4 regions of the Paenarthrobacter sp. NPDC056912 genome follow, and region 4 is predicted to be linked to each of the others. Evidence: riboswitches for the same ligand, from Rfam matches in the RefSeq annotation. Region 4 holds a riboswitch; each other region holds the start of a gene.
The links. A riboswitch is a leader RNA that binds a small molecule or an ion and turns the genes downstream of it on or off. The one in region 4 is predicted to bind cyclic di-AMP.

Region 1 (3,865 bases), on a different contig from region 4:
AGAACGTCAGGGGTCGCCGTCGTGCGTCCGGCCCCGCTGTTGAGCTGCGGCCAGCCCGCGTCGTAGCAGAGATCCGGCCCCGCGACACCGACCGTCAGGTGCGCCGCCGTAAGAGCCCGCTGCGCCAGGTAGCTGACTTTGCCGCCGCCAGTGGCGTAGGGCAGAAAGCCGGAGTCGCGCTTGCCGCCACCGGACTTGCCCTGACTGTCGGTCTGCCCGCAACGAGCCCCGTCATGGCCACCTCGGAATCAGGCCAGACCGAGTCCGCCCTTGCCGTCAGCGGCGGCAGCCAGCCCGAGGTTTCCGCGGCAGCGTCCGCCAAAATCGACTTCAGCCGCGCTGCCGTGGCTACGGCTGCCGATCCCGACGGCAAGCTGAAGCAGCTGCTGAGCGCACAGTCCGCCGGCAGCATCCAGCGCGCATCTTCCGTTGGCACCATGGCCAGCCCCCTTGACACTCTGACCACGGCATCCCCCTTCGGGTACCGCGTCAGCCCCCTCACCGGCGGCACCGGCGACTTCCACCGCGGCCAGGACTTCGTGGCCCAGTGCGGCACCGCCGTCCACGCTGCCGCCTCCGGCAAGGTCACCTTCGCCGGATGGCATGAGTACGGCGGAGGCAACCGCGTGGTCATTGACCACGGCAATGGCCTGGAGACCACGTACAACCACCTGTCGTCGTTCACCGTCAAGGTGGGCCAGACCGTCACCCGCGGCGATACCGTCGCGCTGAGCGGCACCACGGGCGCCTCAACGGGCTGCCACCTCCACTTCGAGGTCCAGGTCAACGGTGAAGTTGTCGACCCCATGGGCTGGCTCTGAGCCAGTTGATGGTCGCCTCTCGCATTCGTGAGACACCCCGTGACCTGAATGTGACATTCGCGTTCAACTGTTGTACCGTTCAAAGCGCATCGGCTTTTTAGGGGGCCGGTGCACTTGAGTGGATTGCCTAGCTCTGCCACCGCTCAAGGTCCGTTCGCATAAATCGTCTGGCAGGGGCGGGGGAACCACTTCTGGTCTTCGAAAGAAGGCCTTGGGGTTAAGTCGCAAAGCTTCCTTGAAGCAGCGCGGCCGGATGACTCCCATCCGAATCCGACAGCTCACCTCGCAGGCATTGGGAGAGGCTACCTACGTGTCATCACGCACTACCCCTGCGCGCCATCGCGCTGAATCGGTTCGTACGAACCCCTTGAACACCCTTTCCAAGGCTGTTTCTTCCAATGCCGGAACCGTTGGCCGTCAGGCCGTCGTCCTGGCTGCAGCTTCCGGCCTCGTTCTCAGCGTCGGTCTGCCTGCACAGGCAGCGGACACGGATGTTTCCAAGTCCGAAGCCTCCAGCACCCAGCAGCTGATCGCTACCGCCGTGGTAACCGCGGAGCCCACAGCCACCGTTTCCTTCGAGAGCCCCGTTGTGGCCACCAAGGAAGCCCCCAAGATTGTCCAGCGCGCAGCGCAGGTTACCGAGCGCTCCGGAGCAGCAGCCGGCGCCGTCACGGCCAAGTCCTCCGAGGCCACCGATGCCGCGTCCAGCGCTGCAGCCTCCGGCCTCGCGGCGATTGCCTACACCGGCATCGGCCACCCGTACGTTTGGGGCGGCACCACCCCCAATGGCTGGGACTGCTCCGGTTTCACCCAGTGGGTTTACGCTCAGGCAGGCATCAGCATCCCCCGCGTGAACGCCTGGACCGCCATGAAGCCCACCAGCACTCCTGCTCCTGGTGACTTGGTCATGCAAAACGGCGGAGCGCACGTAGGCATCTACGTCGGCAACGGCATGATGATCAGTGCTTTGAACCCCGGCCAGGGCACGCTGCTGCACTCCGCAGCGTCCACGGGCACGTCCTCCTTCTTCACCCTCCGCTAGAAATAATCCGGTTCGGGGCTCGCCAGCATGCCCCCCAAGTGCTGGCAGGCCCATTACCCGCGTGCAACCCAACTGCCCGCGGATACGAAAAGAGAAAAATCATGACCAGTGCACACAAGGTTGCACGGCATCGCGCTGAGGCCCCCAAGACCAGCTCGCTTGCCGTTATTGCCAAGGCTGTCAGCGACAACGCCGGTGGCGTTGGCCGCCAGGCAGCAGTTATTGCCGCAGCTTCAGGCCTGGTCCTGACCAGCGGCGTTGCTGCGAACGCTGCGGATGCGAACGTCCAGCGTGAGTCAACGTCTACGTCAACCCTCGAAGTCCAGACGGTAGCCCAGGCCACCATCGCCGCGGACTCCACGGTTGCCATCTCCTACGAGCGCCCTGTGGTCACCACGGTGGAAGCACCGGCTCCCGTCGTTGAAAAGGCCCCCGCCAAGGCCGAAGCCAAGAAGGCAACGGAAGGCGCAACCACCACGGCTTCCAACGCCACGCTGGCCGTCAACGCTGCCACCCCGGCAGCCAAGGCCCCCGCAGCATCCAGCGGACTTGGCGCGGCCATCGCCGCAGCAGCCTACGCCCAGCTCGGCGTCACCCAGGACTGCACCATGCTGGTCACCAACTCCTTGGCCGCCGTCGGCATCAACTTCCACGACTGGCCTGCCGGGTACCTGTCTTTGGGCCGCACGGTCAGTGCAGCCGAAGCGCAGCCCGGCGACCTCGCCTACTACGCAAACGGTGGTTACGGTGGAATGGCCCACATCGCCGTCTACGTGGGCAACGGCATGGCCGTCCACGGCGGTTGGAACGGCTCCACCACGGCACTGTTCAGCGTCAACGTGGGCTCCGGCCCGGTTTTCATCCGCGTCAACGGCTGAATCAATACTTTCAGGAACACCCCGCAGGCTTCGGCCGGCGGGGTGTTCTGCTTTAAACCGCTGCCGGGATTCGTCTGCGCCGCCCAAGCAGCGCTCTGGTGCCCGCCGCCGTCGGAAATTCCATGGGTGGTGTGGCCACTGGGTGTGCGTTCACGACCCACTTTGGTTCTGCAGGGTGGTCGGCACGCCGCAATCGTCGGTGTGTCCCAGCTGTCGGCGCTCAAAGTGAGTGGTGACGGCACGCTGACGCCTGCCCGATGGCTCCCTACCCCTTAACCACGCGTGAACATTTGGCCGACACTGCACCCGAAACGGCAGAAAATTCGTTGATACGGCATATAAGTGCTTACCCTTATGGTGTCGATCCACAGCCCGTACAAGCAGAGGGCAGCCGGCCCTCGTGCCCCTGACGGGTGCGGCCGTGAAGAGGTACGTGCATGCGCACACTCGTTCTGAATGCTGGATATGAACCGCTGGCGGTAATAACATTCCGCCGGGCGCTGGTCCTTGTGCTGACTGGGAAAGCTAGCGTAGTGGCCGAAGGCGACGAGCCTGTCGTTGGGCCACAGGAGATTCTCGGACGACCATCCGTGATCCTCCTTAACCGCTACATCCGCCCCAGGTACAACAGGATTACCGCCGTGAGTCGCCGCGGGGTCCTTCGCCGCGACGGTCATCGCTGCGCCTACTGCGGGAAAACAGCCCACACCATTGACCACGTCCACCCCAAATCCAGGGGCGGCGCGGATTCCTGGGAAAACCTGGTTGCGGCGTGCTTGAAATGCAATAACGCCAAGAGCGACCATACGCTGGCTGAGATGGGTTGGAAACTCCGTTTCACGCCCGGGATGCCCCAGGGAACCATGTGGCAGATCAAAGAACTCGAGAAACCTGCGCCGGACTGGGACCCGTTCCTGTTGCCGGAATCCGCTGCCTGATCGATTTCTGCTGTGCTCTGCCTGTCCCGGGTAATCTGGGCGGATGGAGTTCAACGCCGTGATTCTGGCGGGCGGCCGGGCCACCCGCCTCGGTGGCGTGCCCAAGCCCGCATTGACGTACCACGGAGCCACGCTGCTTTCGCATGCCCTGAAGGCGGCCGGAGGTGCTGCCTCCACCGTGGTGGT
Region 2 (3,865 bases), on a different contig from region 4:
ATGCCGCGCACATCAGCCACGGCGGTTCGTACGACGTCGACACTTGCGTTGGGATCGTCGGTCCAGTCGACCGGGACTTCATGGATGCGCAGTCCGCACCGTTCGGCAACTATCAGAAGCTCGGTGTCGAAGAACCAGGCGTTGTCCTTGGTGTAGGGCAGGACCTGGTGCGCCACGTCCGCGCGGATGGCTTTGAAGCCGCATTGTGCGTCTGAGACGTGGGTGCCCATCGAGGCGTGCAGTAGGGAGTTGTAGCTGCGGGAGACGAACTCGCGCCAGGGCCGGCGGGTTACCCGCGAAGTGCGCGCCAGTCGTGTGCCGATGGCGAGGTCCGAGTGGCCGGAGATCAACGGGGCCAGCAGCGGAGCCAGCGCGGAGAGGTCGGTTGAAAGGTCCGCTTCCATGTAGGCGAGCACCGGCGAGGATGACGCAAGCCAGACGTGCCGGAGAGCGTTGCCGCGCCCGCTTTCGCTGAAGCGGATGACGCTGAGCTCGGGGAGTTCGCGGGCCAGTCTCTCTGCGATCTTCAGGGTGTTGTCCGTGCTGGCGTTGTCCGCCACGGTGATCCGGAAAGTGTGTGGAAAGGAGTCGGTGAGATGTCCGTGCAGCCTGCGCAGGCTTTCTTCGAGGACGTTCTCCTCGTTGAACACGGGGATGGCGATGTCCAGGACGGGCGCGCCTGCCCGGGTATCCACTGGCTCGCGCCGAGGCTGGTGGCGCACGGGTGGCTGCTCGTGGGGCAGGACGCTCTGGTGGCGCAGGGTCTGCGGCCTGGTTGGCAGGGCCGGCACAGCGAGGCGCGCGGCACGGACCGGGTTCGGCGATGCGCTGGCGGCGGGATCTGTGAGCGTCATGTCTTCAGCATGGAGCCGCCGAATATGAGGCCTTTAGGCGGAAGCTGTGACCGTACTGTGAAAAGCGAAAACCGCGCCCGTTCCCGCGATCCGCTCCAGTGGGTACTGGGGCGAACGGCGGGAACCGGCGCGGTGATCAGGAGAACTCTTGGCTTAGTACCAGTTGTTGGCCAAGTGGAAGCCCAGGGCGGCCGACGGGGATCCGTAGCGTTCCTTGATGTAGTTCAGGCCCCACTTGATCTGGGTCTGGTAGTTGGTCTGCCAGTCAGCACCGGCCGAGGCCATCTTGGAAGCCGGCAGGGACTGGACGATGCCGTAGGCGCCGCTGGAAGCGTTCGTGGCCGTGGTGCGCCAGTTGGATTCCTTCTCCCACAGGGTGTTCAGGGCGGTCATTTCGCCCGGACCCCAGCCGTAGCTGGCGAGGATGCTTGCGGCGTACGCCTTAGCGGCGGCGGGATCGTCCACTGCCTTGGGCGCGGCAGCAGCAGCTGCAGCTTCCGCGGCGGCGGCGGCAGCAGCGGCGTCGGCGGCCTGCTTGGCGGCGGCGTCGGCAGCGGCCTTTTCGGCGGCAGCCTGCGCAGCAGCGGCTTGGTCTGCAGCGGCCTGCGCGGCAGCAGCCTGGTCGGCGGCAGCCTTGTCGGCGGCGGCCTTGTCCGCGGCAACCTTGTCTGCAGCCGCCTTGTCCGCGGCGGCCTTCTCTGCTGCCTTCTTGGCTGCATCAGCCTGGGCTGCGGCGTCAGCGGCAGCCTTCTCCTTCGCCTGATCGTCGATCTGGGCGTTGGTGGCCTGGCGCTCGGCGGCCTGGCTCATCTCGGGAAGGTTGAACGCGGCGTTGGCGGCCTGTCCAAGCGATGCCACGCCCAGTGCGGCTGCTACGACGCCGGCCACAACGGACATGCGGTAGCCGGACTTACCCTGGCGTGCTGCGTTCTTGAGGACGGACTGCGACTTGGTCAGCGGTGCGTTGTTTTCGTCGCGATGACGCGCGGAAGGGCGCGTCTGATCGTTAGGTTCAGACATGTGTGATTACCTCTCAGCGCCTGCGGAGTTAGCTGTCGGGTTCGGATGAGGTCATCCGGCCGCGCATGTAGCTGCGGCTTCACCCCTAGGGCCGGCAAAAATGCCTGGGCCCGGAGACCATGGGTCCCCCGTCTCTGCCTCGAATGAGAACGGAACTCCGGGAAGTGGCAGAGCTCGGCGCATCCCGGGTGTGGGCCTGTTAGGGGAGACCCACCCTTTCGACGGTACAGGAGGATTCAACAGAAGTCACATTTAGGTAACAGAGATCACGACGACGGTGAGTCGCCTTGCTGGATTCGTTACACGCGTTCGGTTGCAACCGTGGGGAGTCGGAGGGCGAACTCTGTACGCCCCGGCCGGGAGGTCACTTCGACACTGCCGCCGTGGGCCTCGACGATCGATTCCACGATCGAAAGGCCCAGTCCGGACGTGCCTTCGGACCCCGATCTGGCGGCGTCGGCACGGGCAAAACGGGAGAAGATCCGGCCCTGGAAATCAGCCGGGATACCGGGGCCGTTATCCGTCACAGTGACCACTGCGCTGCCATCGGCGGAGAGCATGACGCCCGTAACCACGGTGGTTCCGGCGTCGGTGTGTTTACGGGCATTGGAAAGCAGGTTCGCCAACACCTGGTGCAGTTGCGTCGTGTCCCCCCGGACGGTGATGGGTTCATCCGGCAATTGGAGCTGCCAGATGTGGTCCGGGGCCATGACCTTTTCGTCGCTGACGGTCTCGATGACCAGTTGGGTCAGGTCCACGTCCGTGACCTTTACGGGCTGGCCTTCGTCCAACCGCGCCAGCAGCAGGAGGTCCTCCACCAGCGTGGTCATGCGTTCTGACTGGCTCTGCACGCGCGCCAAGGATTTCCGGCCGTCGTCAGTGAAGTTTTCGGTCATCCTCAGGAGCTCGGTGTACCCGCGGATGGCGGTCAGGGGTGTCCGGAGTTCGTGCGACGCGTCAGCTACGAATTGCCGGACTTTCGTTTCACTTTCCTGCCGGGCTTCCAAGGCGCTGGAGACGTTGTTCAGCATTTGGTTCAAGGCGTGGCCCACGCTGCCCACTTCCGTCCCGGGATGGGCGGCCGACGGCGGTACGCGCACCGCGAGTGCCACTTCACCGGCGTCGAGGGGGAGCCGCGAAACCTTGGTGGCTACCTCCGAAAGCTGTTCCAGCGGCCGCATGGTCCGGCGGATGATGACCGTGCCCGCAAGGCCGATCAGCACCAATCCGCCCAAGGAAACAAACACCATGGTCCACACCAGCGAGGCTTCAGCGTTTTGCTTGTCCGCCAGTGGCAAACCAGTCACGATCACATCGCCGTACGCGGGTTCGACTGCCACCAGCCGGTAGTCGCCGTTGGACAGCCTGCGATCCACCGGACGGTTGTCCGTGGGGAGCGCCAGCAGGACCTCTTCGTCGTCAGCCGAGAGGGCCACGCGATTGCCCTGGGCGTCGATCAGGCCAGAGCTCCGCACCGTGGAGCCATCGATCCGGGCGCTGAGCGTTCCCGCCGCCTGGCCGCGCGCTTCCAGCGGGTCCGGTTGGCCGGACGGTGAGGAAGGAAAGTTCGACGGCGGCCTCCCGAAGGATGTCGCACGGCTGGACGCCTGCTCCAGCTGCTTGTCGAGTTGCCTGTTGAAGTACGTGTCCATCGACGCGTAACTGACCACTCCTACGGCACTGCAGATTGCCACAAGAAGCGCCATGGACACCAGGACCAGCCGGGTGCGCAAATGCCACGTGGACGGATTGAGCCAGCTCCGCCGGGACGTCCTGGCAACTCCTGAAAGTGTGGTCAACGCTTAGTCCGCAGGCTTGATGACATAGCCGGCGCCACGAATGGTGTGGATCATCGGCGGGTGGTTTGCTTCGATTTTCTTGCGCAGGTAAGAAATGTAGAGTTCCACGATGTTGGCTTGGCCACCGAAATCGTAGTCCCACACGCGGTCCAGGATCTGGGCCTTGCTGACCACCCTTTTGGGATTTTCCAT
Region 3 (3,865 bases), on a different contig from region 4:
ACGCGGTGGTCCTGTTCCGTGAATCCGGCGGTCGCGCCGATCATGCGCAGGTTCTGGTTCACTACCAACTGGAACTCGCCAAGCGTGCCGGAAGGACCGTGGACCGCGTCATCCTGGGGATCAGCGAGCCGTTCCAAGTCATCCGTCAGCTCGCCGGCGCGTACCGGCAGTCAAAGGTCGCCGCGCAGGCCGCCGCCGTCGATCCGCCCTTGGGTGAGCTAGTGGATGCCCGGGCCGTGGGCGTGTACCAGCTTTTCGACCGTTTGCAGGCCCCCGGTGGCTGGGATGACACCGGATCGGTGCACTTCCGTGCCTTGGAAGACCACGACCACAACGGAGAACTCCTGCCCGTGCTGGAGCTGCTCTACGACAACGACGGCTCTGTCCAGGACGTCGCCGCCAAGCTTCACCTCCACAGGAGCAGCATCTACAACAGGCTGGGCCGGATCCGCCAACTCATCGGTGCCGATCCGTTGGGCGGCGGTATCCGGCTCGAGCTGCACGCGGCCCTCAAAGCTCGGCGCTGGGCTGGCCGGCCAAGAATCTGAGCCCTCCTGACCACGAAAAATGAGGCAGGCACCCGGGGTGCCTGCCTCATTCGTGTGGCCGTGCCTAGGAGCGCCGCAAACGCTGGCAGCTCCAACGGCCCATTCGACGCCGGAACGTGGCGGTCCGGCTGCTGCTGCAGTACCGGCCATGCCACCCTGCGTGCGTGATGGTCCGGGGCAGCCGAGTGCTCACTTCAGGGCCTTCTTGGCAGCATCCAGGATGGCATCCAGATCAACTGATTGGCTGGGCTGCGGGGTGGTGCTCGCCTTCGGATCAGCGGATGACTGCGGCTTGGACGGTTGCGTGGGGGTCGTCGTAGGCGTGGGCGTGGGAGTGACGGTGGGTGTCGGCGTTGGTGTCGGGGTAGTGGTCGGCGTGGGAGCCGGCGGGGTGGTGATGGTGTCCGACGGAACGTCGCCGGGAACCGGCACAGGCTGGCTGGGGACCGGTGTGGTCACCCCCGGCACGGGTGTAACGGCGGACGGTGCTGCTGACGGAACCCACACGGGATCGGCAAGCGAAACCTGCGGAGTCGGAACCGACGACGGCGTCACTCCAGCGGGTGCCTCCGGAACGGTAGCGGGTTGTCCGGCTTCCGATGACGCCGTGGCGGATGCCGACGGCGACGATGTGGAGGAGTAGGACGCCCTGGGTGCGGGCGCAGCCGAAGCGGACTGGCGGGCGTCGCCGTCGTTCCCCTTGTTGTCGCCGGCTTCCTGGACGGGGGTTTCCTGGCCGAAGAACGGGAGCTCAAGGGCTTGCCCCACAGTTCCGGCAGTCAGGACAAGGCCCACGGCGCCGGCAACCACGGCCATGCGCTGGCTCATGGTCCGCACCGAGGCTGCCTTGCGGAGCACCGCGTGCGGTTCCCGGCTGAAGGGAGACGCGGAGCCGAAGCCGGACTTGGTGGTGTTGCGGGCTGCGGTGGGCGCCTTGCCGGGCGTTGATTGGCGGCTTGCGAGGGCAGCCGAAGCGGTGGCCGCCGCGGCAACCTGCGCCGGGGACTTGGCGCGTGCCGGGGACGGGGCCACAGCTTGAGTTGGTGCCTCAACGACGGGAATCGCCGCTGTTGCGGGTTCCGCCTCTGCGGGCTTCACCGTAGGAATCGCCGTGGTGGCAGGCTCCGGCGTGCTCGGTTCCGGAGTGCTGGCCTGCACGGCGGGTATTGCTGCCGTGGCAGTTTCCTGAGGGGTGATCACTGCCCGCGCCGCACGTTCGCGCTCTGCCGCGCGGGCGGCCGCACGCGTGATGGGGGTCGCGATGATGGGAATGGCCGCGGTGGGGGGTCCCGGCGTCGTACTTGCTGTTTCGGTGCCCGGCGCCGTTTCCAGCGCCGACTCTGTGCTGAACGATCCGCTGGGTTGGGCCCGACGGCGTCCGGTTGGCTTGGTGCGCTCGCGTTCGGTGTTGGCGCGGCGCGGCTGATCCATGGTTGGGGACATGGTGGTTGCCTCTCAACGCCTTCGAGGTTAGCTGTCGGGTTCGGACGAGGCCGTCCGGCCGCCTAAGCGGCTTCACCCCAAGGACTTGAAAACAAGCCCGGGAACTCTGGGTCCCCCGTCTCTGCCGCGGGTCTGGCGGATCCCGGATTGCGGCAGAGCTCGGCGTCAATCCGGAAGCGGCCCAGCGGATATTCGGGTCGCCCTACGACGGTACATGAGCCGGAAAGTAAAGTCACATTAATATAACGGGCGGTAGGCCTGCCTGGGCGGGGAAACCCTATCGCTTAGGCTTCGGGGCCGGCGCTGGAGCCGGGAGTTCGTGCTGGATCTTCTGGATCTGGTGCGCCTGATGGGTCTCCGGGCGGAAGATCTCATCCGCGATTCCGAGCATTCCGCCCGCTGCGGCCCGTCTGACTCCCCGGCTGTTCTGGCGCGAGATCCAGTACCAGAGGCCAGCCAGGAGAGCCGGTACGCCAAGCACTGCCGCCAACACGGCCAAGATGTCCATCGCCCAAGACTAGCTTCGGCGCGGACTGACAGGTAGAACATAGTCGTATGGACCTCCCCGTGATGCCGCCCATTTCGCCCATGCTTGCCAAGTCCGTGCCGTCCATCCCCGAGGTTGGGCACTATGAACCCAAGTGGGACGGCTTCAGGACCATCGTCTTCAAGGACGGCGACGAGATCATCCTGGGCAGCCGCAACGAAAAGCCCATGACGCGCTACTTTCCCGAACTCGTGGAGGCGCTGAAGAAGAACCTTCCGGACAAATGCGTGATCGACGGCGAGATCGTCCTGATTGCTGACAACAGGCTGGAGTTTGAGCTCCTTCAGCAACGAATCCATCCCGCCGACAGCCGGGTCCGGATGCTCGCAGAGAAGACCCCTACTTCCATGATCGCGTTCGACATCCTTGCCCTGGGCGATGAGAACCTCATGGACAAGCCCTTCTCGGAGCGCCGCGCAATTCTGGAGAGCGCACTCGCCAAGGCCGAGCCTCCCGTGTACGTGACTCCCGCGGTAACGGACCTGGAGCGTGCAAGGGAGTGGTTTGTCCAGCTCGAAGGTGCCGGCTTGGACGGAGTGCTCTCCAAACCGCTGGACGGACTCTACCTCCCCAACAAGCGGGTGATGTTCAAGACCAAGCACGAACGCACGGCGGACTGCGTCGTGGCCGGATTTCGTTGGCACAAGACCGCGAAGGTGGTGGGGTCGATGCTGCTGGGCCTGCACGATGACACGGGGCGGCTGCACCATGTGGGCGTGGTGGCCTCGTTCCCGATGGCCCGCAGGGAGAGCCTTGTGGCCGAACTTGAGCCGTATCAAACCGAATTCAGCAAGCATCCCTGGGGTGAGTGGGCCAAACAGGACGAAGCCGCCGCGGGTGGATCCCGAATGCCCGGCGCCCAGAGCAGGTGGAGCGCGGGCAAGGACTTCTCGTTCGTGCCCCTGCGGCCCGAACTCGTGATCGAGGTGGCCTACGACTACATGGAAGGTGAGCGGTTCCGGCACACCACGCAGTTCCGCAGGTGGCGGCCGGACCGGGAGCCGGAGAGCTGCACGTACTCGCAGTTGGAGGAGCCGGCGGATTACGACCTCGGGGAGATCCTCAGGCTGCCGTAGCCAAGCTCGTTGTGCACCCGCAGCTGCGTCGCTGGCCAGCAACGAATTAGCGGGCTGGCGACGGAGTTACTCGTCGTGTCCTTGGCCGGTTTTCACAGCCGGATCTACTCCCGTGTGGCGTCGTCGGATTCGGCGGGGTCGCTGGCGGGGCTGGAACCATCAGGTGCTGCGGCCGCTTCAGCTGCGTCCCGGCGTCGTGCAATTTTGGATTCAGTCCACATGGCGACGGCGACGAATACCACGCACGCGAA
Region 4 (3,865 bases):
GCCATTTATTTGCGGCCGCTTGGGGAACTCGGACGCGATCCCACGCGGTGCCTGCGGGCACACATGTCAAGGAGGAACCAAGCAGTGTCACTCACGCCTGATTCCGGCACGGAACGCACCACTACCGTGGTCATAGGAGCCGGCCTTTCCGGGCTGGCCGTTGCCAGCGAGCTCAGCCGCCACGGCGTGGGCTCCATCGTGGTGGACGGGCTTGGTGCGCTATCCGCCTCAGGACCTTCCGTCCACACCGGCATGCTGCAACGCTGCGACGTCGCCGATCCTGCAGCCATGCAGGAACGCACCGAGATTCTCCGCCACCTGCGCAACTACGCCGCCAGCCATCATTTGGACGTCCGGAACACCACCCGGGCCGTCCGGCTGGACTTCCTGGGCGCTGATCCCTCGCTGCAGTTGGGATACGGGCTCGCGGCCGGCCTGACGAAAGCTGCCCCGCTGCCCGGCCTCCACCTTTCGGGCCCCCTGGAATCCACACCACGTCAATGGGCCGTGCACACGGCCAACGGTGTCCTCCTGGCTGACCACATTGTGGTGACGCGCTGCGCCCAGAGCCAGTTGCGGCGCATGCTGGCCGACCTCGGAATCGCCATCGGCCAGAACCTCGCGACGGCCATGAGGGCCGTGGGGATGCACCTTGTGGGAGTTGGCGAACTCATCACGCCCACGCCAAAGGAAGTGCTCCGTCAGGCCAAAGCGGTAGGACAAGCAATTTCCTCCAAGGTGGCCCTGCCGGCGGGACCCGGCATAGCCATCGCCTGACGGTTCCGCAAACCAACCCGGCGAACCACCCGGCCGGGCACCACCCACCATAGGTGCGCCAGTCCGCCGTCGTGCATGAATTCGGCGTACACAAACGAGGCGTACACAAACGAACAGAACTTAACGCCAAAGGCCGGTGCCTGCGAAGACCTGAATCTTCGAAGGCACCGGCCTTTGAGGTGAAGCGTGAGGCTTATGCGCCAGCGCGCACGTACGTGATGGGACCGGTTGCGGTCAGCCAGCTGATGGGGTGGATGCCCGTCTGGTTGCCGTTGATGCCACCGCTGATGGCCTGGCCGTTGCCGATGAAGATGGCGACGTGGCCGGACTGGACGATCATGTCACCCGGCTGGGGATCGCTGACGACCTTGCCGTAGTTCAGGAACTGCATGGGACCGAGGTCGCCAACCGGAATGCCTGCAGAGCCGAGGGCCTTTTCGACCATGGCGGTGCAGTCCTGGAAGATGCCGATCTGGGCGTAAGCCGAGGCAACCATGGCTGCGTTGATGCTGCCTGCAGGTGCTGCGGCTGCGGGAGCAGCGGCAACCGCGGCGGGAGCCGCAGCTGCAGCCTGGGCGGCAGGAGCCGTTGCGGCGGCAGTGGTGACTGCTGCCTTCTTGGCTACAGGTGCCGGAGCAACGGGTGCCGGCTTTTCGATGACCGGAGCTGCTACGGAAGCAACAGCGGGGCGCTCGAAGTTGACGGTAGCCGTAGCTGCAGCGGTAACAACCTTGGTGGGGGCTTCGGATACGGTCTCAGCGACCGTGGCGGGGCTGGAATCCCGCTGAATCGGAGTTTCAGCTGCGTGGGCGGCAATGGAACCGGTCAGTACGAGGCCCGATGCGGCTGCGATAACAGCTGCCTGGCGGCCAGCGCCGGAAGCGTTGCTGGCAACTGCCTTGGAGATGGAAATAAACGGATTAGGACGTACGCTGTCCGCCTTACGACGGCCGCGAAGAATGCGTGAAGACATGAAAGAGCCTCTCCCGATGCCTGCGAGGTTAGCTGTCGGATTCGGATGGGAGTCACCCGGCCACTATCCCCCGCTGTTCAGCGGAAGCTTCGTGACTTCACCCCAAGGCACGCTCGAAAGCGACCTAAAATGGGTTCCCCGTCTCTGCCGTAGGTTTGTCTGCGAACGGATTCCGGACTGCGGCAGAGCTAGGCAATCAGGCCGGAAGTGCCCGTTACGTGGAACAGGCACAGGTACAACCGTACGCGATGATCACGTCGAAGTCACATTTGAGTAACGAGAAGTCCGGTTTTGGCGTGTCGCGGTAACCATTCCGAGATCTTCGCAGCTACGTAGAAAACCCCGCTATTCCGCGGATTCTCCGCTATCCGCGTCGCTGGAGGCAGCCAATTTCCTGCGGGCCGTAACAGCCAGGAAAATAACGAGACCGACAGCCACCACAGCCAGGCCAACGATGCTCCAGGGGAACGGCTGGGAAGCATCGGCAGCAGGTTGTCCGTTGCCCGTACCCGGGGCAGCGGTTCCGGCCGTCGGCACCGCGGCCGACGCCGATGGTGAGGCGCCCGCGGAGCCGCCGGACGCCGTCGTGCTTCCAGCGGCGGCTGTGAACTTAAAGGTGCCCTCAATGGGGTGCGAATCAGAGCTGACAACGCGCCAGACTACGGTGTATTCGCCTGCGGGCGCTCCCTCGCGCAGCTTCTGGACCGCCTGGTTATCGATGATCTCGACGGCGCCGTCCGCCCAGTTTTCCCCGCCCGAGGTGACCGTGACACCCGAACCGATGGCGAGCGGTCTGTTGTTGAACGTAATGGAAACCGACGCCGGAACAACAGCGACACTGGAACCGTTCGCCGGTGCTGTGGACTCGGCGACGTCGTGCGCCGACGCTGGAGCCGCGGAAAACAGCAGGGCGGACGCGAAAGCAAGAGCAGCGACGACGGCGGCCAGAAGCGGGCGGATGGTGCGCATGGGGCGGTTTCTCCTAGTGTTGGCTTCCTTACAGACTAGGCGAATCGTCGGGCAGGCCCGCACGGGCAGGCATAGGATTTGAGAGCACACTCCCCTCGATCCCCGGAGTCCTTCATGCTTAAACAAGGTTCTGCAGTCGACCGCTACTTCAAGATCTCCGAACGTGGATCCACGTATTCGCGGGAAATCCGAGGCGGCTTCGCGACCTTCTTCGCCATGAGCTACATCGTGGTGTTGAACCCGCTGATCCTCTCAGGGGCCGATTCAAGCGGTGCGTCACTGGGCTTCACAGCCGTCGCCGCCACCACGGCGTTCGTGGCCGGTATCCTGACCATCCTCATGGGGGCGTGGGCCAAGCACCCGTTCGCCGTGGCGACGGGACTGGGTGTCAACGCCTTCGTGGCTGTCACGGTGGCCTCACACCCGGGACTGACCTGGCCGGACATGATGGGACTGGTGGTGCTCTCCGGCGTCACCATGCTCATCCTGGTGCTCACCGGTTTCCGCACTGCTGTGTTCAAGGCCGTGCCGGAGGCCCTCAAGACCGCGATCGTGGTGGGCATTGGCCTGTTCATCGCACTGATCGGCCTGGTCAACGCCGGATTTGTGCGCCGTATCCCGGACGCCGCAGGCACCACGGTTCCCCTGGGCCTCGGCGTGGACGGCAAGCTGATGGGCTGGCCCACACTGGTGTTCGCAGTGGGCCTGATCCTGACCATCGCACTGGTGGTCCGCAAGGTCCGCGGCGCCATCCTGATCGGCATCGTGGTCTCAACAGCATTGGCCGCGATCCTCGAATTCACGCTCCACATCGGCCCCAGCTTTGACGGCAAGAACGTCAACCCGCGCGGCTGGTCGCTGGTAGCGCCCACGCTCTCCGAATGGGGCGCGCCGGACCTGTCCTTGATCGGCAAAGCCAACCCTTTCGGCGCGTTCGAACACCTCGGCTTCATCGCAGCAGCACTGCTGGCCTTCGTGATCCTCCTGAGCATCTTCTTCGATGCCATGGGCACCATGGTGGGCCTGGCCAACGAGGCCGGCACAGTGGACAAGGACGGCAACATCCCCAACGTGGACCGCGTCCTCCAAGTGGACGCCCTCGGCGCGATCGTCGGCGGTGGAGCCTCGGTTTCCTCCAATCAGATC

Region 1: it holds a riboswitch for cyclic di-AMP, as region 4 does, so the genes downstream of both, ACFRJ9_RS19265 (C40 family peptidase) here and ACFRJ9_RS13455 (hypothetical protein) in region 4, are expected to answer to the same signal.
Region 2: it holds a riboswitch for cyclic di-AMP, as region 4 does, so the genes downstream of both, ACFRJ9_RS01480 (hypothetical protein) here and ACFRJ9_RS13455 (hypothetical protein) in region 4, are expected to answer to the same signal.
Region 3: it holds a riboswitch for cyclic di-AMP, as region 4 does, so the genes downstream of both, ACFRJ9_RS07455 (hypothetical protein) here and ACFRJ9_RS13455 (hypothetical protein) in region 4, are expected to answer to the same signal.

The regions. Positions count from the first base shown of each region.
Region 1 is NZ_JBHUCD010000020.1:27,767-31,631, forward strand. Features, by position in the region: gene ACFRJ9_RS19260 (M23 family metallopeptidase) at 1-821, shown strand, start outside; cyclic di-AMP (ydaO/yuaA leader) riboswitch at 960-1,127, shown strand; gene ACFRJ9_RS19265 (C40 family peptidase) at 1,132-1,863, shown strand; gene ACFRJ9_RS19270 (NlpC/P60 family protein) at 1,965-2,741, shown strand; gene ACFRJ9_RS19275 (HNH endonuclease) at 3,179-3,679, shown strand; gene ACFRJ9_RS19280 (NTP transferase domain-containing protein) at 3,723-3,865, shown strand, end outside.
Region 2 is NZ_JBHUCD010000001.1:315,341-319,205, forward strand. Features, by position in the region: gene ACFRJ9_RS01475 (dolichyl-phosphate beta-glucosyltransferase) at 1-854, opposite strand, end outside; gene ACFRJ9_RS01480 (hypothetical protein) at 1,008-1,874, opposite strand; cyclic di-AMP (ydaO/yuaA leader) riboswitch at 1,878-2,064, opposite strand; gene ACFRJ9_RS01485 (ATP-binding protein) at 2,174-3,673, opposite strand; gene ACFRJ9_RS01490 (response regulator transcription factor) at 3,677-3,865, opposite strand, start outside.
Region 3 is NZ_JBHUCD010000005.1:131,658-135,522, forward strand. Features, by position in the region: gene ACFRJ9_RS07450 (PucR family transcriptional regulator) at 1-548, shown strand, start outside; gene ACFRJ9_RS07455 (hypothetical protein) at 738-1,991, opposite strand; cyclic di-AMP (ydaO/yuaA leader) riboswitch at 1,994-2,139, opposite strand; gene ACFRJ9_RS07460 (hypothetical protein) at 2,269-2,499, opposite strand; gene ACFRJ9_RS07465 (ATP-dependent DNA ligase) at 2,547-3,614, shown strand; gene ACFRJ9_RS07470 (hypothetical protein) at 3,719-3,865, opposite strand, start outside.
Region 4 is NZ_JBHUCD010000011.1:77,164-81,028, forward strand. Features, by position in the region: gene ACFRJ9_RS13450 (FAD-binding protein) at 64-777, shown strand; gene ACFRJ9_RS13455 (hypothetical protein) at 971-1,750, opposite strand; cyclic di-AMP (ydaO/yuaA leader) riboswitch at 1,754-1,945, opposite strand; gene ACFRJ9_RS13460 (copper resistance protein CopC) at 2,096-2,719, opposite strand; gene ACFRJ9_RS13465 (NCS2 family permease) at 2,834-3,865, shown strand, end outside.